3 regions of the Undibacterium sp. GrIS 1.2 genome follow, and region 3 is predicted to be linked to each of the others. Evidence: predicted binding sites of a transcription regulator. Region 3 holds the regulator's gene; each other region holds the start of a gene.

Region 1 (7,689 bases), on a different contig from region 3:
AAAAAACCAGTGCTGGTAAGACTGGTGCAAGTTCTGCCAATAAGAGCGGCAGTACATCATTCAATGTGCCGTCATTCCTCGGCTTGTCTTCTGCTTTGACCAGCAATGCGGGTTTATCTAGTACTTCCTCAAGCAAATTTGCTGAAGCTGGGGCGCAAACCGCGAGCAATAATTTTACGGGCACGATTGCAGTCACCGTAATTGATGTTTTGCCTAACGGGAATTTATTGGTTAGCGGCGAGAAGCAAATTGCCTTTGATCAAGGGGCTGAATATGTGCGTTTTTCAGGTGTTGTCACGCCAGCTAGTATCTCTGCCGCCAATGTGGTTCCGTCAGGGCAGGTTGCTGATGCTCGTTTTGAATATCGATCGACCGCCAGAATTGATCGTGCGGAGGTCAATTCCTTGCTGACCCGGTTTTTCTTAAGCTTTATTCCACTTTGATGGTGGCAATGCAAGTGCAGCACAGTGTAGTTGAGTGGAATAGAGTGGAGGCTTGAAATGATGAAATCAAATTGGATCAGACGCAGCATGGTCTGTATTTGCCTGTTGGGATCAACAGTGGCGATGCAATCCCATGCCGAGCGCCTGAAGGACATCGCTGGCATTCAAGGTGTGCGTCAGAATCAACTGCTGGGCTATGGATTGGTAGTCGGTTTGGATGGCAGTGGCGATCAGACAACGCAAACGCCGTTCACGGTGCAAAGTGTGATCAGCATGTTGCAGCAACTGGGCGTGAGTATTCCTGTCGGCACCAGTTTACAATTAAAAAATGTGGCAGCTGTGATGGTAACGGCATCGCTTCCTCCTTTTTCTCAGCCCGGACAAACACTTGACATCACCGTGTCTTCTATGGGTAATGCCAAGAGTTTACGTGGCGGTACCTTATTGATGACGCCACTCAAAGGCGCTGACAACCAAATTTATGCGATGGCACAAGGTAACGTGTTGGTCGGTGGTGTCGGTGCCGCTGCTGGTGGTAGCAAAGTGCAGGTTAATCATCTTAGCGTCGGACGTATTTCTTCCGGCGCAACTGTTGAAAAAGCTGTCGCATCCTTATTGGGACAAGATGGCGTAGTGCATCTGGAGCTCAATACCAGTGACTTCTCTACCGCGAGCAAGGTAGTTGATGCAATCAATAAAAAGTTCGGTGCCGGTACAGCGGCAGCGATGGATGGTCGGGTAATCCAGGTCAGAACACCACTTGGCAGCGATCAGCGCGTAGCGTTTTTAGGCAATCTTGAGAGTATAGAAGTCACTCCTGCCCAAATAGCAGCAAAAGTTATCCTGAATGCGAGAACAGGATCAATTGTGATGAATCAAGCGGTGACTTTAGACGCTTGCGCAATTGCGCATGGCAATCTCTCTGTAGTGATTAATACCGACACCTCAGTCAGTCAACCAAATGCGCTGTCCGCTGGACAAACTGCGGTTACACAAAAATCTGATATCAGTATTACCAAAGACGCAGGTCAGGTCGTCATGTTGAAGGCCGGCACCACTTTGAGTGATGTCGTCAAAGCACTTAACGCCATAGGCGCAACACCACAAGACTTGCTTGCTATATTGCAGGCAATGAAGGCTTCTGGTGCTATGCGTGCCGATCTTGAAATCATTTAAGGTGTTGCCATGATAGGACGCGCAGACATATCAGACAAACTGGCCTTTGATACCAAAGGCTTAGATGACTTAAAACAGTCAGCTAAAAATAATTCTCCAGATGCGCTGAAGGCGGCGGCCAAGCAGTTTGAAGCTTTATATATGACGATGATGCTTAAATCGATGCGGCAGGCTGGTGGTCAGGATGGGCCTTTTGATAATGAGCAAAGCAAGATGTACACATCCATGCTTGATCAGCAATTGTCGCAAAATATGGCAAAACGCGGCATAGGACTAGCCGATGCTTTAGTAAAACAGCTTTCCAATACACAATTAAGCCAAGCATTGCAAGGTGATGGCCTATCCCAAAACAATGGTGCAAATAATCTGAATAGCATCAACGCCCGGGGAATTGACTCGTATTTAAATAGCATGAAGCTAGGGCAAAAAGCGGCTTCATCTGATACTTCATCCATTAGCGGCACAGGAAATGTGAAAGAGTTTCAGCAGAAGCTAGCCGCCCATGCAGAACAAGCCAGCCTTGAAACAGGCATTCCCGCTAAATTTATGTTGGGGCAGGCGGCATTGGAGAGTGGTTGGGGTAAGAAAGAAATAAAATCTGTCGATGGTACGCCAAGCCATAATATTTTTGGCATGAAGGCCAATAGTAAATGGAAGGGCAAGACGGTAGATGCGGTTACTACAGAGTACGTGAATGGCGTTGCTTATAAAAAAGTAGAAAAGTTTAAATCCTACGATTCTTACAGCGACGCCTTTAAAGACTATGCCAAATTGCTGACTAATAATCCCCGCTATGAAGGCGTAATCGCTAATTCAAAAGATGCCTCCAGTTTTGCGCAGGGTTTACAAAAAGCAGGCTATGCAACCGATCCTCAGTATGCCAATAAGTTGTCAAAAATCATCAACCAAACCTTGTCAACTTAGCTAGGGTGTTTGGTTTAAAAGAGTTTGTCTAAGATTTACTTATTAAAGTTTTGAGGGATTTCTCCGAAAACAGTCTTGAAACCTCTCAATAGAGTAACAACAGAAGCATTAAAAGCGTCAGGCAGGATCATCCATGGGTTCGAATATTCTTAGTATTGGACAGAGTGCACTAGCTGCAGCGCAGATAGGAATTGCCACGACTGGTCACAACATTGCCAATGCGTCCACGGTTGGGTATAACAGACAAGTTGTTATTCAAAGTGCAAATGCACCGCAAAATTTAGGTGGTAATTTTATCGGGCAGGGTACCCAGGTTAGTGAAATTAGTCGCGTATACGATCAATTTTTAGGCCAGCAAGTTAATGCTTCGCAATCCAGCAGTAACCAGGTCAGTACTTATTATTCCCAAATTCAGCAAATCAATAATCTGATTGCTGATCCTTCTGCTGGCGTGTCGCCTGCATTACAAGATTTTTTTAAGTCTGTACAAGATCTGGCCGCGAGCCCCAATGGTACGGCTGGCTCCGCAGCACGACAATCAACATTGTCATCAGCACAAGCACTCAGCTCCAGGTTTAATAGTTTGCAAGGTCAGTTAGACCAAATCCGTAGTGGTGTGAACGATTCTATCCAGTCAACGGTAGGTTCTATCAACAGTTATGCTACGCAGATATCTCAGTTAAACGATTCCATTTCTAAAGCGCAAAGCGCCTCCAACAGCGGCGGTGTACCTAACGATTTACTTGATCAACGCGATCAACTAGTCACTGAGTTGAGCAAGCTGACCAAGGTGTCGGTCATCCCTGACGGTTCAAAATATAACGTGTTCATCGGTAGTGGTCAGCCGCTTGTTGTTGGCGATAATGTCAATACGTTACAAGCAGCGCAATCGTTAACCGATCCATCCCGCGTAGATGTAGCCTATGTTGCTAACGGACAGACGGTTTTGCTGGGTGAAAATAGCTTGCCAGGCGGAACCTTAGGTGGTCTGTTTGATTTCAGGGCGAACACACTGGATGTTGCTCAAAATTCTTTAGGACGCGTGGCGATTAGCCTTGCCAGCACATTTAACGATCAGCATAAGTTAGGCCAAGATCTGAATGGCCAACTCGGTGGTAATTTCTTTAATGTTGCAACGCCAGTGACTAATGCAAGTAGCAACAATACCGGCACTGAAACTGTGACGGCGTCCATTGCGAGTGCTGGTGCGTTGACAACCAGCGACTATCGGTTGCAATACGATGGCACCAATTACAAATTGACTCGTTTGTCTGATGGTATCGCTTTCCCTGCGCCACCCGCAACGGCGACGACTTTAGCGGCATTAGGTACCGTAGACGGTTTGACTTTTGCTGGTACCGGTACGCCAGCAGCAGGTGATGAATTTTTAATCAAGCCAACGGTTAACGGCGCATCCAGTCTGAGTGTTGCAATTACCGACATTTCTAAAATAGCAGCTGCATCGCCAGTGACAACGTCGGTACCTAGTACCAATACAGGATCAGGCGCGATCAGTGCTGGTGTAGTTGACTCAACCTACACTGCAGCAAGTTTATCTAGCCCGGTAAAACTGGCTTTTTCTGCGAACGCTTTTACGGGTTTCCCGGTCGGCTCTAATGTGAGCGTCACCAATAATGGTGTGACGACCTCGTATGGTCCTTATGTTGCCAACACACCGGTTCCCTATACCAGCGGAGCGACAATCAGTTTTAGTGGTGCTAGTTTTACAGTTTCAGGCTCTCCTGCGAACGGCGATGTCTTTAACGTTGCCGCAAACACTACAGGTACTGGCGATAGTAGAAACGCTGTATTACTCGCTGGTCTGCAAACAAAAAATAATGTCGCTGGCAATACCACTACTTATCAAGGTGCATATGCACAATTCGTGAGTTTGGTTGGTAACAAAACTCATGAATTACAAGTGACCAGCGCCTCAGAAACGCAATTATTGGCGCAGAATGTACAGGCGCAGCAGTCACAATCGGGTGTCAATCTTGATGAAGAAGCAACTAATTTATTGCGCTATCAGCAAGCCTACCAGGCGGCAGGAAAATTGATGCAGATAGCTAGTCAGTTATTTAGTGTGCTGCTCAATATTAATCCTTAAATCTTGAAAGCACGATCATGCGTATCAGCACTAGCACAATTTACGACACGGGCGGCTCGAGGATTAGCGACTTACAGGTCAGCTTAAACAAGACGCAACAACAAATCGCGGCAGGCAGAAAAATTTTGACGCCGTCCGATGATCCGGTAGGTTCTGCGCGCGCCTTGGTGATCACACAGTCAGATGCGATCAATGATCAATACGCAGTGAACAGACAAAACGCGACTAGCAGCTTGAGTACGGCTGAAGGCGTGTTACAAAGCGTAACTACCACCGTTCAAAACGTTAAGACCTTGGTTGTGAGTGCAGGTAATGGTTCTTTGTCAGACGCAGATCGTGGTTATATCGCGACCCAGTTACAAGGTAGCCTCGATGATTTGATCAGCTATGCCAACGCAACGGACGGTACAGGTGGTTATTTGTTTGCTGGTTTCTCTAATACCACGGCGCCTTACACCAGGACTGCTAATGGCGCGGCTTATAGCGGTGATCAGGGTCAACGGCTGTTGCAGGTTGATACGTCCAGACAGTTGGCGGTGAGTGATGTAGGTTCGGCGATTTTTGGCAATATCCGCACATCAACCGGGCAATTCAATATTGTCCCCGGCTCGACTAATACAGGGCAACTTGTAACTACTGCGGCAATTGATCCAGCCACGCAAAATGCCTTAACTGGCAATGATTATCAGGTTGTATTTGACAATACCGGTGCTAACTTTAGTGTACTGAATAAGACTACTGGTGCCACCGTAGTTCCGAGCACTGCTTACACTAGTCCGCAGACCATCACATTTGACGGAATCAGTACCACCTTGACCAATACACCCGGAGCCCCGGCGCCAGGTGATAAATTCACGATTCAATCTGGCAATCAAGATATTTTTAAAACCTTGACCGATGTGATTAAAGCCTTAAATACGCCAACAATAACCGTAGGCGCTAGAACTGATTTGACCGCCGTTTTAGCACAAACTAATAATAATGTTGATAAATCTTTGTCTAACGTGCTTAGTTCAAGAGCGACGATTGGCACAAGCCTCAAAGAAATCGATAATCTGAATAGCGCTGGTGATACCGTTGGTTTGGTCTACAAACAATCGTTAGCGGACATCCAGTCGCTAGATTATGCGAAGGCAATCACTGAGCTGAATCAGCAACAAGTTACTCTGCAAGCTGCCCAGCAATCATTTGTGAAAACATCGTCGCTGTCTTTGTTTCAGTACATTAATTAAAATTACATTAATGAAGCTGCACTAAGCTGCCGCTACCTTATGGGCAAATGCCTTACGCAAAATGGAGATTAAACCTTGCCTGCTGGTCGGGCACTTTCTCTTAGTGTTTCGTGAGTGCATTGCTCTAATCAGGATACTCCCCTAAATTTTTTCATCAAATGCCTTATTGTCTAGGCTTTGTATGGTCGATTAAAATATACCCATGGTGAGTATATTTTAGTCGTCTCGATATGTTTTGCTTTATATAAAGCCAATCGCTGGTTTTTGACTTGAAAAAATCTATTTTGTACGAGCTAACTTGTACTAACTAACGCGGCTTCAATCGCACGGGCAATGGCTAAAATTTTGGCGTCTGTATTCGCCACACCAGCAATGCTCAAGCCAACTGGCAAACTATCAGGAGTGTTGCAAGGAATAGATATTGCGCAGCCATTTAAAATATTAATGGTCGCAGTGTTTCTCAGAAGTTGTCCGTTGATATCAAAAAACACGTCGTCGGATGCTTCCAGATCGGCAATGATGGGCGCAACAATAGGTACTGTCGGCATGAGCACGGCATCAAATGGGGCAAATAAGGTTTCCATTATTTGTATCCATTGTTGGCGCGCTTTGTGCAAATCAATATAGTCTGCCGCAGATAAACTTGCGCCGAGCTTGATTCTTTGTGCCACTCGATGATCGTATTCATGTGACCTGTTCGCTAAGAGTGTGCGATGCCAGGCATACGCTTCTGATGCTGAGAATGAGCCCATTGCCCGGTAATCAGCCAGCGGACGCATTTCTACTTCAATGATGTTTGCTCCCGCTTTGGATAAGCAAGACAGGGTATTGCTAAAGGCACGGGCGACCGCGTTGTCCAAGCCATCTAGTACTAATGTTTGTGGTATTGCCAGACGTAAGCCCTTTAACGGCAAATCAGTGATGGTAAGTGGATGATCCGCAATGATGTGATCCATCACGATGCAGTCGTCAACGCTATTTGCCATGGCGCAAATGGTGTCTAAGGTAAATGATAACGGCACCGTACCCGCGTTAGAGACTCTGCTGGCAGTTGGTTTAAATCCAGTCAATCCACAGAGCGCAGCAGGGATACGAATCGAGCCTCCAGTGTCGGAGCCAATTGCGGCGATACATAAGCCCGTAGCAACAGAGACCGCCGCACCAGAAGACGAGCCACCTGGTATCCGTGCTACCGTCTGATCCGCTGGATTGGGTGCCGTACCATAATGCGGGTTAAGCCCAACGCCAGAGAAAGCAAATTCAGTCATATTGGTTTTGCCGATAATCGCAGCACCAGCTTGTCTTAGACGACGCACAACTGGCGCATCTCGCAATGCTGGCGCAGCGTTTCTTAGAACGACGGAACCTGCTAAAGTTGGCTCTCCCGCTACGTCCAATAAATCTTTAATTGAAATCGGCAAACCTGCAACTGGGGATAGCGCAGGCATGCCAAGGCTGCGCATGCTGTCAGCCTGTGCCGCAGCCGCTAAAGCGGATGCGGGATAGAGTTTCGTAAAGATAGAGCGACTTTGGGTGGCAACCTCAAGGCTAGCCTCGATCAAAGCTTTGCGAGAGTAAGAATTTAGTGCGCTAATTGATTTGGAATTGTTGGGCTTCATGCGAAAATAGCAGGCTAGAGGATTAAGGAAAAGCGCAATATCAAAACATAACTTAAAAATACAGTTTAAAAACACGACTGAAAAAACAATACCATAAACGCCTGCTGGCTAAGCACTTCATTCAACAGCCTATGAATACAGTCATGCGCTATTACCGTATCAAGAATATTTAAATTATTTTAATGCTG
Region 2 (7,689 bases), on a different contig from region 3:
AGTGCGAAGCGTGGATCGGATGGTAGAGAGTAAATCGAGATTCGCACACCAGAACAATCCCTTATGAATAAACTCTTCCTCACTGGTCGCAAGAAAATCATCTAAACCTACCTGCCCCATAATGCCTGCGGCAGATCGTGACGGTACGGTGTCACCGATCAAAGATAAGGTTGGCACTCCCATCCAAAGTCCATGATGCGTTGTCGTACCGCCGTTGTAGGGAAAGGTATCAAGACACATATCAATACGATGATACAAGTTGAGATAATCAGTCATATTTGAACGGCCGTAAAAACTAATCCTGTCTGACGATATCCCGTGGGCGGCAAACTTATCTGTAATCGCACTTGGATTCAGCGTCTGAGGCATAGAGCCTAATAAAATCTTTGATGTCGGTAATCGAGCCATTAGCTTCGACCAAAGTGCAATCGTCGCATCATTGATTTTCCCAATCCGGTTAAAACTTCCAAACACAATATAGCCTTTTTCAATTGCCGGAAGTGGAGCGACATCGGATGCAACAGTACTAGGGTTAAATGGCGCACTGCATGGAATGTTGGCAATTTTCTCTGAAAATAAAGAATCAAATTGCCCATTAGGCAATAAGTAATGATCCCCAATAAAATAATCCATTGCTGACAAACCTGTGGTGCCAGGATAGCCAATCCAGGTAACTTGAATTGGTGCAGGCTTTCTGGCGAACAGTGTCAGGCGATTCATCGACGTATGCCCAGAGAGGTCGACCAAAATATCAATTTTATGCTCTAAGATTTGTTTAAAAACCTCATCATCATTTTTTGACTGTATGACTTCCCAGCTAGAAAAATACGACTTCAAGCGAGCGGTATCTTGATCTTCTTCTTGATTGTTATAGTAAGCATATAGCTCGACAAGGTCATACTTGCACAAATGTTTTAGTATGGGCTCAATAAATGTGGCTACTGCGTGGTTATAAAAGTCGCCAGAGACAACGCCTATTCGCAAGCAGCGATCACTGGTCTTATCATTGGTATGGACGGGCCAATGAGAGATTAGAGCTGATTCAAACCGTTTTGCAAAAAGTAAATGTTCTTGAAACAATTCTTTTGCGGTAAGAGTACCCGCCTCACTCAATAAAAATAATAGGGCTGTATTGGCACCATGGTCTTTGGGATCAAGCTCAATGGCTCTACGAAGTAGTCGTTCAGAATCCGCTATTGGTTCAGCAAGAAAGTTACCAAGAATGCCCAAGCTACGGTATGCGACGCTAATCAAGGGATCAAAATGCAAGGCTTTATTAAAACTGGCCTTAGCCTCGATATATTGGCGTTTTTCTACATACACCGTACCTAGATTGTTATAGGCAGATGCAAAATCTGGCCTCAACTCGACAGCCTTTTGCAGATGCAACAGAGCCAAATCTAATTCTTTCAATAGAAATAGAATGCCTCCCAGACAATTGTGCGCATCCGCCATATCAGGCGCAAGTGATGCTGCAAGGATCGCCTCAGCTTTTGCTTCTGGCAAACGCGCCCTCTGTTTGAGTACGTTTGCTAAATTAAGATGAGCTAAAGCAAACTCTGGCTTATATCGAATCAAGTCTCGAAAACAAGACTCAGCTTCCTCAAATTTGGATAGGGCTGCGAGCAGATTGCCTAAATTATTGTAAGCCTCCAGCATCTCAGGATTTAGCTGGATCGCTTGCTTATAGTGCTGCTCAGCAGAAGAGAAATTCTTCATTTGCGTGTAAGCGAGTGCCAGATTGAAATGCGCAATTGGATCATCAGGCAAAATACGCAACGCTCGCTGCATCGACGTCAACGACTCTTCTTTACGATTAAGCTCAAGCAGTGCAATCCCCAAAAACCGCCATGCAAAACCATGCTGGGGATTTTTTTTGTCAGCTTATTTGCTAAACGCTCTACTTCTTTATACGCACCCTTCTCATACAACTTGACCAATTGATCGACGCCCTCTGAAAACACCACCGATTTTTTGGACGTCAGCGGCCTCAGTTTTGTACTAGATCGATTCTGAGTAGATGCTGTTAAAGAGGAATTGTTCTCGGTTTGATCTGGCGCCGGCGCCGTATTGCTATTTATATTGCTGCTAAAAAACTGTTCACGCAACTTGATAGCCTCTGCAACAACATTGTCATCACCTAGCGACTGCAAGATAGCGATGTAGGCAGACCAGTAGCTATCCGTGGTCGGAGAAGCTTGAATCGCGCGCTCAAAATATGTAAGCGCAGTCAATTGCTCGCCCTGTAATAAGCTTAATTGCCCCAATTGAAAATTGGCATCATCATGCTCCGGGACATGCGTCAGGATTAATTCATAGCACTCTTGTGCTTTCAAATGATTACCGCCTTGCATGTATTGCTTGGCCATGACCAACAATTGATCTATTGCCGCAAGTGCTTGTGCAGGCGAAGAGAGCTGGTTCTCCAAGACTTGGTGTTCCGTGGTCATGACACGACTAACCTCATGGTTTGATTTCCTTTTATGCCAGCGATAACGTGCAACTCGTTAGTACTAAAGAAAACGAATAGCAATCGTAAATAAGACACAGCGCGATCATTACGACATGTGAAAACGCTCTATTTCCATATACTCCCCCATATTTTCATCAAAAACCCCTTACTAACCAATGAATATATGGACACCTAAAAATACTCATATAGAGTATAAAAAAATTAGGATAAAACGATGAAAATAATCGAATAAATTAGTCCACACGACTAGCAGCATCATAGTATTTTTTACAATGAAACTGCCTTATCTCAATCCACTCCGATGAATTATGCGTGTATTGGAGAGATCAACGTGACATTAAGTAACTACCAGAATAGACTTTTATTTATTGCAGACATCGCTGGTTTGGATGCTCAGTTGTCTTATTTTTATCAAGATTAACAAAATTTATTGATAATCTATCTCGAAAATAAGATCAATTTCACCCTCAAGTAATTTGAATTGATGCCGTTTAGCGGGCAAGTAAATAAAACTTTACACCTTAAATAAAATATTTACTTGGGGAAATTCATTAAACTTTTTAGCTATCCGTCCGATACCTGATAGCAACGGCGGTCCTGTAGTCTTAACAAGACAGACCAAAGTTTAAGGCCACTCGCCAATTCAAATAACTTAGGTAAGGAGTATCACCATGGCTTCATTCATCAATACCAACATTGCCTCGCTCAATGCGCAACGCAATTTAACAACGTCCCAAAACTCCCTCGCGACTTCTTTACAACGTTTGTCCTCAGGTTTGCGTATTAACAGCGCAAAAGACGATGCGGCGGGTTTGGCGATTTCTCAACGTTTAACGTCTCAAATCGGTGGTTTAAACCAAGCTGTTCGTAATGCGAACGATGGTATCTCACTAGCGCAAACGGCCGAGGGTGATTTAGCCCAAATCGGTACTAACTTACAACGTATTCGTGATCTGGCTGTTCAGGCAGCCAACGGCTCTAACAGCGCATCTGATCGTGCTGCGATCAATAACGAATCCAATCAGTTGATCTCTGAGATCAACCGTGTTGCTAGCTCCTCTAACTTCAATGGCGTGCACTTACTTGATGGTAGCTTCACTGCGCAAACTTTCCAAGTTGGCGCAAACGGTACTTCAAACGATCAGATCAACATTGCATCAATCGCCAGCGCTCACACGTCATCCTTAGGTGTAGGCTCTAATTCTAGCTACTCCGCTAGTATTTCAGGCGGCACTAACGCAGTTGGTGGTCTCAACTCCGGCGATTTGGTCATTAACGGCTTTAATGTTGGCGCAACTAGCTCTGATGGCGTGTCTAACACAGCATCAAGCGGCAGCGCTATCGCAAAAGCTGCTGCGATTAATGCAGTCAGCGGCCAGACTGGTGTTACTGCAACGGCACAAGCTACAACATTGGCAGGCACGGCAGCAACTGGTTTCGCTACTGCAGTCGCTGCTGGCGACATCAAAATCAACGGTGTTGATATTGGTGCACTGGCAGCAGCAGGATCTGCAGCAGAACGCGGCGCTCAAGTAACAGCAGCTGTTAATGCAAAATCAAGCCAAACAGGTGTTACAGCAACATTTGACAGCACAACTGGTGCCGTATCTCTGGCCGCAGCCGATGCACGAAATATCACGATCACTAAATCGGCTAATGCTGGCGCTAATGACACAACAACGGGCTTGACTACTGGTGTTGCAGCAGCAACAGCTGGCGTCACTACTACAGTTGGTACAGTTAAATTGTCGTCGACAAGCTCTTCTGGTATCACTTTGGCAAATGGCGGTACAGGCACAACATCCGGCACAACCATTACAGGCACAACAGGCAATTCACTTGCAGCTGGCGAACTGACTATTAATGGTGTTGACATCGGTGCGGTTACTGGTGGCTCAACTGCAACGTTGCAAGGTGCTGCATTGGCTACTGCAATTAATGCCAAAACATCACAAACTGGTGTTACTGCAACGAATACTGCTGGTGTTTTAAGTTTTACTAGCTCACAGAATGCAGGCTTCACTATTACAACTAAAGGCAATGCAACATTAGCCAATACCGGTCTTGCAGTAGGTACAACAACGGTAGCGGGTGCTGGTGCAACAGCTTCTGGCTTGAGTGCTGGTAATACAGCGGCTACGGCTACGGTTGGTGCAGGTGTATCTTCATTAGATTTGACTACTGCTTCAGGTGCGACTTCAGCATTGGCAACAATTGATGCTGCTCTGGCATCAGTCAATAGCTCACGCGCTTCCTTAGGTGCTTACCAAAACCGTTTTGCTTCTGCTGTCAGCAGCTTGCAAACAACTTCGGAAAACTTGACTTCATCTCGTAGCCGTATTCAAGATACAGACTTCGCCTCTGAAACTGCCAACTTGACACGTGGTCAAGTATTGCAACAAGCGGGTACTGCGATCTTGGCACAGGCAAATGCCTTGCCACAGGGTGTGTTGGCTCTGTTGCGTTAATCAATGGCAGGGGTTTAACTCTTCATTGAAAAGTGCAATCCCCTGGTCATTTTTTGACCAGGGGAATTTTACTTAAAGGAAACAATCATGGATGCTCTTTCGACTGGTAATCAACTACCATCAGGGCAAACTGTTTCAGATCGCTCTACCTCTGGAAATATTGCCACCACATCTACCGTCAAGGCATCAACGCCGACAGAAACAGCGCAAGCCATCACTCCGGCAGCCAAAACACAAGCAACCAGAGATCAAGTCGATAGCGCGGTCAAAGACATTAACAAAGCACTACAATCTAGCTCACAGGGCCTGGAATTCAGTATTGACCCTGATTCTAAGCATGTCGTTGTGAAGCTAATTGATCAACAGACCAAACAAGTTTTACGCCAGATACCGAACGAAGAAGTACTGGAAATTTCTAAATCCCTGGATAAACTACTGGGGCTATTGATTAAACAAAGCGCCTGAAATGCTAAAAACGTTCAGTTTTGAAATAGGCAGGTAAATCCCCTTCTAAAGTCTGGTTTGCTTTTGCCGATAATTAGTTAAAGTATCGTCTCGTAAAGGGGAATCAGGTGTCCATTCAATCTACAGGTATAGGCTCAGGTCTTGATGTTAATTCACTCGTCAGCAAGCTGATGCAAGTGGAAAGTCAGCCTTTGACCAGTCTGGCGAAAAAACAAACGAGCTACCAAGCCAAGCTCTCAGCTTACGGAACTCTCAATAGCGCCTTAGGTTCATTTCAAAGTGCTGTTGCAAACCTAAGTAATCCCTCAGTCTTCCAGTCGTTAACTGCAACCTCTGGTGACTCAACGATTGCATCCGCAACGGCTGCGGTATCTGCAGCAGCGGGAACCTACAGCATTACAGTCAACCAGCTTGCCCAAAATCAAAGTATTTCAAGTGCTGGCCAGGTCAGCTCTTCTGACGCCATCGGGACTGGCACATCTGCGACCGTTTCTTTTAAGTTCGGTACGATTGCAGGCACAGCAGTGAATGGTACCTATCCAAGTGGTGCAACATTTACACAAGATACAACGCAAACGACAGGCACTGTCACGATCGATAGTAGTAACAATTCATTGCAGGGCATCAGAGACGCTATCAACTCTGCTGGCATCGGTGTCAATGCCTCTATCGTCGGTGACGGTAGCGCTACGCCTTATCATCTGGTGCTTAGCTCGGCCAAAACTGGTGCGACTTCTAGCTTACAAATCAGCGCGACAGGTGACTCTGCTGTAGCTAATTTACTGAATTACGATCCTTCTGGAACGCAGAACTTTACTGAAATCAGTACGGCTCAAAATGCCAGTCTTAAAGTGAATGGCATTAATATCACCAGCGCCGCCAATACTGTAACCAGTGCCGTACAAGGTGTTACTCTGAATTTAACTAAAGCTGGTACGACAAGTATTTCGGTAACGACAAATTCTGGCGCAGTACAAAATAGCGTGACTAATTTCGTTCAAGCCTACAATGCGCTGAACGCGACAATCACCAGCCTCACCTCCTACAATAGCAGCACGCAAAAAGGCGGCCTGTTGCTGGGAGATTCAACAACTCAAGGCGTACAAAATCAAATTCGCAATTCTTTGTCGGCTGCAGTCAACGGCTTGGGTGGTGGCTTAACTACTTTAAGCCAAATTGGTGTGTCTTTTCAAAAAGACGGCTCATTGTCTGTCGACTCTACAAAATTAAGTAAGGCCTTAACAAATAATTTTAGTGACGTTGGCGGCTTGTTTGCCTCTATCGGCAAGACTAGCGATAGCTTGACTAGTATCGCTGGCTCAACTTCAGCGACCAAAGAAGGTACTTACGCTCTTAATGTGACGCAAATTGCGACTCAAGGTAGTTTGACGGGTAGTTTAGCTTTGCCTGGTACGACCACGATTGATGCAAATACGACGTTAAACGTAACACTCAACAATCTGAATGCCAGTGTCGCCATTCCAAGCGGTAGCTACACGCCAGCTCAATTAGCGACTGCAGTACAAACAGCGATTAACACCACATCTGCGTTTTCAGCAATAGGTTCTTCTGTTAAAGCCAGTATCAATAGCAGCGGTCAATTAGTATTGCAGTCAACAAGTTATGGTTCTTCATCTAACGTGACATTAGCGGATGGCACCGGCACTAGCGCATCAAGTCTGGCTGGAACACAATTGAACGGTACCGCCGGGCTCGATGTAGCCGGTACACTCAATGGGACACAAGTAAGTGGATCTGGACAAACCTTAACTGGTGCTGTGGGAACCAACACTGAAGGATTAAAAATCCTGGTCGCGGGTGGATCGGTCGGTGCCCGTGGTACGGTCAACTACTCAATCGGCTATGCCAGCAAATTAACTACTTTGCTCAACGGTTTTTTAGGAAGTTCTGGAACGATTGCAAGCACCACGGACGGTGTCAATCGCACCCTTAAAGACCTTAGCAAACAGACGGATACGCTTAATAGTCGCTTGATTGATGTCGAAGCGCGTTACCGTGCCCAATTTACGGCCTTGGATTCGATTATTAGTAGTTTAAATAGCACCAGTACATTTTTGACCCAGCAGTTATCGGCACTAACGGGTAGCTCAAAATAATTATTACGCGAATTTTTTTGCTTAACGAAAAATAATTCAAAGCATAAATCGAAGCTCAAAAGAGGAATCTACCATTATGTTTGGCTCATCACAGACTCGCGGTGCTAATGCCTACGCAAAAGTTGGAATGGAAACTGGTGTCATTGCAGCCAGCCCACATACATTG
Region 3 (7,689 bases):
TCTCATCTCACTTGCTCTGATTTTTTGGGTTTACTGAAATAGGGGGTAAATCGTCACTTGTTCGGCGCATCTACAGAATGCAACATCGCCAATAATCACACTTGTATAAATGTGTAATAGCAGCGTTTTGCTTGCTTCTTAGAAATAGATGGGAGTCGGTAATGGCCGAAGATAGCGATCTCGAAAGAACCGAACCGGCGTCGCCCAAGCGCTTAGAGCAGGCGCGTGAAGAGGGCGATGTCCCGCGCTCAAGAGAGTTGTCTACTTGCACGATCTTGCTTGCCGCGGGCGCTGGCTTATGGATGTCTGGCGGTTCTTTAATCAGGCAGTTGAATCATATGCTCATCGATGGATTATCGATGGAGCGTACTTTAGCGTTTGATCACGATATGTTGTTTTCGCACATCGGCATGATCTTGATGGATGTGTTGCTCGCTTTTGCTCCGCTCGGTGGTTTGTTGATGCTGGTTGCAATTGGATCTCCGTTATTAATCGGTGGCTGGCTTTTTAGTGCTAAAGCCTTGCAACCTAATTTTAGTCGTATGAATCCTTTGTCTGGTCTGACGAATATGATTTCGTCCAAGGCCGGTGTGGAGTTAGTTAAGGCAATTCTCAAAGCGCTGATTGTCGGAACGGTTGCTTGGATCGTCGTAATGAATCAAAAAGATGCCATCTTCGGCCTTGCTTCCGAGCCTTTGGCCGCTGGCAGCGCACACATGGCAACCATGCTTGCGATCTGTTTTTTATCGATCGTCGGTGCCTTGGTATTGATTGCCGGAATTGATGTTCCATACCAAATGTGGAGTTATGCCAACAAGCTCAAAATGACCCATCAAGAAGTGATACAAGAATCAAAAGAAGCCAACGGTAATCCCCAGATTAAAGCCAAAATCCGCGCGCAACAGCGCGAAATGGCGCGTCGCCGGATGATGTCAGAAGTACCGACAGCCGATGTCGTAGTCACCAATCCAACGCATTACGCGGTCGCTTTGAAATATAAAGATGGTAGCAACGGTGCGCCGAGAGTGGTTGCCAAAGGTGCTGATGCCGTCGCTGCAAAAATTCGTGAACTGGCTGCAGAAAATAATATTCCCTTGCTAGAGGCGCCTCCCTTGGCACGTGCTTTGTTTAAGCACACTGAGTTAGGTGACGAAATTCCAGAGACACTTTACGCGGCCGTTGCAGAAGTTCTGGCTTACGTCTTCCAGTTAAAAACATTCCGTCAGCATGGCGGCCTCAGGCCATCTGTGCCTTTCGATTTAGCAGTTCCTGCTGAACTTGATCCAAACAACGCTCCTCAACCAGCGAATACCGCCGGAGCTAATCCATGAATGGTTTGAAATTACCCGCCTGGATGAGCATATTTAGTAACAAGGCCATTGCTGCGCCGATACTCATCATCATGATGTTGGCGATGATGATATTGCCGCTGCCCGCCTTTGTACTCGATGTCTTTTTTAGCTTCAATATTGCGCTAGCAATCATTGTTTTACTGACCAGCTTATACACCATCAAGCCACTTGATTTTATGGTGTTTCCAACCGTGTTATTGGTCAGCACGATGTTGCGCTTATCACTCAACGTGGCATCAACCCGGGTAGTGTTGACCGAGGGGCATACCGGTCCAGATGCTGCCGGTAAAGTGATTGAGGCCTTTGGACATTTTCTGATTGGCGGTAACTATACGGTTGGTATTGTAGTCTTTGTTATTTTGACGATTATTAACTTTACCGTCGTGACCAAAGGTGCAGGTCGTATTGCGGAGGTCGGTGCCAGGTTTGCATTGGATGCGATGCCTGGTAAGCAAATGGCGATTGATGCGGATTTAAATGCGGGCCTGATTGCGGAACAAGAAGCACGTCGTCGCCGTACCGAAGTCGCGCAAGAAGCTGAGTTTTATGGTGCGATGGATGGTGCTAGTAAGTATGTTCGTGGTGATGCAGTGGCGGGCATTATGGTCACCATCATCAATATTGTTGGTGGCTTAATTGTAGGTATGGTGCAGCATGATCTGGATTTTGCAACAGCCCTAAAAAACTATACTTTGCTGGCAATCGGTGATGGTCTGGTTGCGCAGATCCCGTCACTGATTATTTCAACAGCGGCAGGTATCGTAGTATCTCGGGTTGCCAGTGATCAGGATATTGGCGGTCAACTGATTGGCCAATTATTTGCTAAACCACAGGTGCTGTTCATTACAGGTGGCATCGTTGGTGGCATGGGTCTGATTCCAGGCATGCCACATGTAGCTTTTTTATTGTTAGCTTTACTTCTGATCGGTGGCGGTTACTTATTAACCAAAAAATCGGATGTCGTCCCCACGCCCGAAGAGCAAGTTGCAGCGCCAGTTCCGCCGTCTGAAATGGAAGAAGCAACATGGCAAGATATCCTGCCAGTAGATACTTTAGGTTTAGAAGTTGGCTATCGCCTCATTCCTTTGGTTGACAAAGGGCAGGGAGGGGAGCTGCTTAGACGAATTAAAGGAATCCGCAAGAAGTTTGCGCAAGAGGTAGGTTTCTTATCGCCCCCTGTGCACATCAGAGACAACTTAGAGCTTAAGCCATCGGCGTACAAGATCACGCTAAAAGGCGTTGAGGTCGGCGTCGGTGAGGCGATTACCGGGCAATATCTGGCAATTAATCCCGGCATGGTATCTGGCACTTTGCCTGGCCCGATTACGACAGACCCAGCGTTCGGATTGCCTGCAACCTGGATTGACGCTGCCATGCGGGAGCAAGCCCAGACTATGGGTTATACCGTAGTGGATGCCGGTACTGTCATTGCCACTCATCTCAACCATTTAATTACATCGCATGCGGCTGAGCTGCTGGGTCGTCATGAAGTTCAGCAATTGATGGACCACCTCGCAAAAGACACGCCAAAGTTAGTCGAGGAATTGGTGCCTAAACTATTGCCACTGTCTATTTTGCAGAAGGTATTACAAAACCTATTGATCGAGGGTGTGCATATCCGCGACATGCGCACCATTATCGAAACCTTATCTGAGCATGGCATGCATACCCAAGACGCAAACGAGCTGACGACTTACGTTCGCATTGCATTAGGTCGGGCAATTGTGCAGCAGATATTCCCGTCCACCAATGAGTTGACGGTGATGACATTAGATAACCGGCTCGAACGTTTGCTGATGCAAGCATTGCAAACGAGTGGCTCTGATGGCGCAGGTATTGAACCAGGATTGGCAGATACCTTGGCAACTCAGACAGAGGCAGCAGCAAAACATCAAGAGCAGATGGGTTTAGCGCCGGTTCTGTTAGTGCCGGGTCCTTTAAGAGCGTTGTTGTCGCGTTTCTTGAGGCGTACTTTGCCGCAGTTAAAAGTGTTATCGCAAGCAGAATTACCAGAAACAAAAACAATTAGAGTTACCAGCCTGGTTGGAGGGCAATTATGAACGTGAAGAAATTTTCAGCGAATACATCGCGCGAGGCAATTCGTATGGTGAGGGATGCACTCGGTTCGGATGCAGTCATTCTCTCTAATCGGAACGTCGATGGAAAAGTAGAAATACTAGCGATGACAGATGAGACGATGAGTTCAATTGCGACATCATCGGATCAGCGTGCGATCCCGGAGACGGCCAAATTTCCACCGCGGTTGCAGCAGACTGAACAGGGATGGCAAGCCAGCGAATCGCCTCTGCTCTCAAAATCTCAGCCACACGTGCTAGATAACATAGTCAGCGCCGGTGAGTTAGCCGACGTGATGACTGAAATCCGGTCTATGCGCGGTATGCTGGAAGCGCAATTGGCAGAGATATCCTGGACGAACACCCAAAAGCGTCAACCTCAAAAGGCAGAAGTAATGCGAGAGATGCTGGCAACGGGTTTCAGCGCAAGCTTATCCCGTTATCTAGTCGATAAAATGCCAGAATCTGAAACCGTCGCTAGTAGTATGGATTGGATTAAAGCGATTTTAAATCGCAATTTATCCACTATCAATAATGAGAATGAAATTTTAGAAAAAGGCGGCGTTTATGCTTTGGTTGGCCCTACAGGCGTAGGCAAAACCACCACCACAGCAAAACTCGCTGCCCGTTGCGTGATGCGCCATGGCCCTGCCAAACTAGCATTGATTACGACGGATGGTTATCGTATTGGTGGCTACGAACAATTGCGTATTTACGGCAAAATATTAGGTGTGATGGTGCATTCGGTTAAAGATGAATCTGATTTACGGATTGCTTTGTCTGAACTAAAAAATAAACATACCGTATTAATCGACACGGTCGGCGTCAGCCAACGCGACAAAATGGTGACAGAGCAGGTTGCTATGTTGTCTGGTGCAGATGCCAATGTAAAACGCTTATTGTGTTTAAACGCGACCTCTACAGGCGAGACACTTAGTGAGGTCGTTCGGGCTTATCAGGGTAGCGGGTTGGCGGGATGTATTTTGACTAAGCTTGATGAGGCCGCGACTATCGGCGGCGTGTTAGATATCGCGATTCGTCAAAAGCTTCATATCTATTATCTCGCCAGTGGCCAGCGTGTGCCTGAGGATTTGCACATCGCAAACAAGCAGTACCTGGTTGATCGCGCATTCAAATTAAAACGAGAGACATCTGCCTATCGATTGCAAGATGAAGAGCTACCGATGGTGATGGCAAATGCGGCTATGGCTTCCGCCGCGAATACCAATAATGGTTTGCGGGAGGTGTCTTTTGGCTAGTTTTGATCAGGCAGAAGGCTTGCGCCGGATGTTAGAGGCGCCAAGACCGCGTGTGCTCACGTTTTTATCCGCTTTGCGTGACGAAGAAAAAAGTGGCATGCTTATTAATTTAGGTGCTTCTCTTGCGAGAAAAGGGCAGCAAGTCTTGATGGTTGATGCCAGATCTTCGGCCAATAGTATTGGCGCTTGGCTCAATGCAAATACCGAGCAGACCTTGTTGGACGTTGCAAGACAACGGCGTACAATGCAAGAGGCAGTAAAAATTGTATCAGCAGGCTTATCTGTGACGATGCTCTCAAAATATGCGACTGCGTTGGCGCGATTGCCCGCCGAAAATACTAAGCGTTTATCCCGTGTTTTTGATGTTGCTGCAAACAGTGCGGACTTGGTCATTGTGGACAGCGAAATTGATGGCGATGATGCGTTCCCGCTAGCTTCATTTGAAGAGAGCGAAGTCGTAATACAAGTATCTGCCAATGCGGCCACGATTAAAGATGCTTATGGTTTGATTAAACGTGTCAATAACCGTGTAGGCCGTCGTTCTTATGGTATTTTAGTATCGGGTGTAACAGAACCGGAAGCACGATTGGTTTATACCAATATGGCACAAGCGGCTAGTCGATATTTAGCAGTACCTTTGCATTTTGTTGGCTACGTGCCAGAGGACGATCACATGAAAAAAGCAGCGCATTTAGGTCGTTCGGTGATTGATGCATTCCCATTGGCGGGTGCCTCTATTGCGTTTTCTCAATTAGCTGAGCGGCTTGCCTTGACCGCAAGATCAACAGCCCGCTCAACATTAGGTTTACATGGATTGCCAGAGTTAGGTATTCGTCTCGGAATTTGATTGATTATGTACACCGCTAGCGGAAAATCAGATAAAAATTCCCTACTTACGGAGCATGCTCCACTAGTGAAGCGACTCGCTTATCAATTAAAAGCGAGATTGCCCCCCAGCGTCGAAGTTGATGACTTAGTGCAGGCCGGTATGATAGGTCTGCTAGATGCCGTTAACCGTTATGAAGATAATCACGGCGCACAATTTGAAACCTATGCAGTGCAACGCATACGCGGTGCAATGCTGGATGAATTGCGCAGCAGTGATTGGCTGCCGCGTGGTGTGCGCCAAAACATGCGCAAAATTGAAAACGCAATGAACGCATTGCAGCAAAAATTGGGACGTCCACCGCTAGAAACGGAAGTTGCTAAGTTGCTGAAATTGAGTCTGGCCGAATACCAGGATTTGCTGGGTGAGAGTGGTGGACATCAACTCGTGTATTACGAAGATTTTCATGATGCAGATACCAAAGAGCATTTCCTCGATCATTACTGTAACGATCGTTCAGGCGATCCTTTAGAAGATCTTTTGCATGGCGATTTTCGTGATGCTGTGATCTTCGCGATTGATAGTTTGCCCGAGCGAGAAAAGCTACTCATGGGTTTGTATTACGAACAAGAGCTCAATTTAAAAGAGATAGGCGCCGTCATGGGCGTATCCGAATCCCGGATATCGCAACTTCATAGCCAGGCAGTAGCCCGACTCAGGGCTTCTTTAAGGGAGAAAGCGTGGACTGGGCTAGCCTAATTGGATTTATCTTAGTAGTTGTCGGCATCTTTTCAGGCCAACTGATTGAGGGCGGACGCTTATCCTCCTTAGTGCAGCCTGCTGCATTTGTCATCGTTGTTGTCGGCACGATCGGCGCTGTATTGTTGCAAAGCCGGATGCCCACGTTTATCCGTGGTGTCAGGATGCTGAAATGGATTGTTTCCATGCCAGTCGATACCAGTAAAAAAACTATACAAGAGGCATTGATCTGGAGCGTAGTTGCTCGCCGCGAAGGTTTTTTGAGCCTTGAACGTTACATGGAATCCAGCAAAGATCCTTTTATAAGCAAAGGTTTACGCCTTGTTATTGACGGTATTGATCCTGCCCGCATAAAAGATATTCTCGAAGTTGACGTGTCGTTATACGAAATGGAGCAACGGCAAGCCATCAAGATTTGGGAAGCGGCTGGCGGCTATTCGCCAACTATCGGGATTTTAGGCGCGGTACTCGGCCTGATCCATGTGATGGAAAATCTGAGTGATCCCAGTAAGCTCGGTAGCGGGATTGCAGTCGCTTTTGTAGCGACAATTTACGGTGTAGGCCTGGCAAATTTGTTGTTCCTACCTATCAGTAACAAGCTGAAAGAAATTGTCCATCGTGAGGTAGTAAGGCGCGAAATGTTATCGGATATTTTTTACAGCATCGCATTTGGCGATAGTCCTCGAGTGGTGGAAGAGCGCCTGGCAAACCATAAAAACTGATATTAGCCATGGCCAGAAAGAAATATCATGAAGAGAGTGACAACCATGACAGATGGTTAGTTTCTTACGCCGATTTCATTACCTTGTTATTTGCTTTTTTTGTCGTCATGTATGCTATCTCATCGGTCAACGAAGGCAAGTACCGTGTGCTGTCTAATTCGCTTACAGGGGCGTTTGGTAAAGAGGTATTAGTTAAGCCGACTAAAAAAGATACCGACTTAGAGCCTGCGATTAAGTTAGATCCTCTTCCCATCATCAAACCCAGAAATACAGAGCCCTTACGCAAAGAGCGTGAGCAAATGACCGGGATCGCACGCGATATTCTGGCTGTTTTAGAGCCCTTGGTCAGAGAGGGTAAAGTAAGAGTCACACAGACAAGTCGTGGCGTTACGATAGAAATTAATGCAAGTGTGCTTTTTGCCCCGGGCGAGGCAAAGCTGAACGAAGATTCAAATCAGGCATTGAAGGCGATTGCATCGGTGTTAAAGCTGGACAATCACGCCATTCAGGTGGAGGGGCACACCGATAATCTACCTATTAAAAATACTAATTTTCCATCTAACTGGGAATTGTCCGCCGTGCGTGCCAGTACTGTCGTCCGATTATTCACGGAAAACGGCGTTGATGAAAATCGCATGACTGCCGTTGGACAAGGACCGAAAATGCCAGTCGGATCAAATGATACCGCGGATGGCA

What was found. Region 3 encodes FliA, which starts transcription of late flagellar genes. Its sites were predicted from a motif close to CTAAAGTTTNNNNNNNNNNNGCCGNTA; they were not measured.
Region 1: the regulator FliA is predicted to act here: its motif matches at 2,586-2,612, upstream of flgK (flagellar hook-associated protein FlgK).
Region 2: the regulator FliA is predicted to act here: its motif matches at 3,025-3,051, upstream of AAKU61_RS15475 (flagellin N-terminal helical domain-containing protein).

Annotation. Positions count from the first base shown of each region.
Region 1 covers NZ_JBEONP010000012.1:97,949-105,637, reverse strand. Annotated here, with positions in the region: gene AAKU61_RS07430 (flagellar basal body L-ring protein FlgH) at 1-443, shown strand, start outside; gene AAKU61_RS07425 (flagellar basal body P-ring protein FlgI) at 531-1,619, shown strand; gene flgJ (flagellar assembly peptidoglycan hydrolase FlgJ) at 1,629-2,543, shown strand; gene flgK (flagellar hook-associated protein FlgK) at 2,677-4,650, shown strand; gene flgL (flagellar hook-associated protein FlgL) at 4,668-5,882, shown strand; gene AAKU61_RS07405 (amidase) at 6,176-7,501, opposite strand; gene AAKU61_RS07400 (glycosyltransferase family 39 protein) at 7,684-7,689, shown strand, end outside.
Region 2 covers NZ_JBEONP010000036.1:40,090-47,778, reverse strand. Annotated here, with positions in the region: gene AAKU61_RS15485 (O-linked N-acetylglucosamine transferase, SPINDLY family protein) at 1-1,506, opposite strand, end outside; partial or broken gene AAKU61_RS22660 (tetratricopeptide repeat protein) at 1,570-1,842, opposite strand; gene AAKU61_RS15480 (tetratricopeptide repeat protein) at 1,797-2,450, opposite strand; gene AAKU61_RS15475 (flagellin N-terminal helical domain-containing protein) at 3,145-4,941, shown strand; gene AAKU61_RS15470 (flagellar protein FlaG) at 5,029-5,406, shown strand; gene fliD (flagellar filament capping protein FliD) at 5,514-7,523, shown strand; gene fliS (flagellar export chaperone FliS) at 7,600-7,689, shown strand, end outside.
Region 3 covers NZ_JBEONP010000027.1:227-7,915, reverse strand. Annotated here, with positions in the region: gene flhB (flagellar biosynthesis protein FlhB) at 162-1,331, shown strand; gene flhA (flagellar biosynthesis protein FlhA) at 1,328-3,412, shown strand; gene flhF (flagellar biosynthesis GTPase FlhF) at 3,409-4,686, shown strand; gene AAKU61_RS12840 (MinD/ParA family ATP-binding protein) at 4,679-5,533, shown strand; gene AAKU61_RS12835 (RNA polymerase sigma factor FliA) at 5,540-6,271, shown strand; gene AAKU61_RS12830 (flagellar motor protein) at 6,253-6,993, shown strand; gene motD (flagellar motor protein MotD) at 7,002-7,689, shown strand, end outside.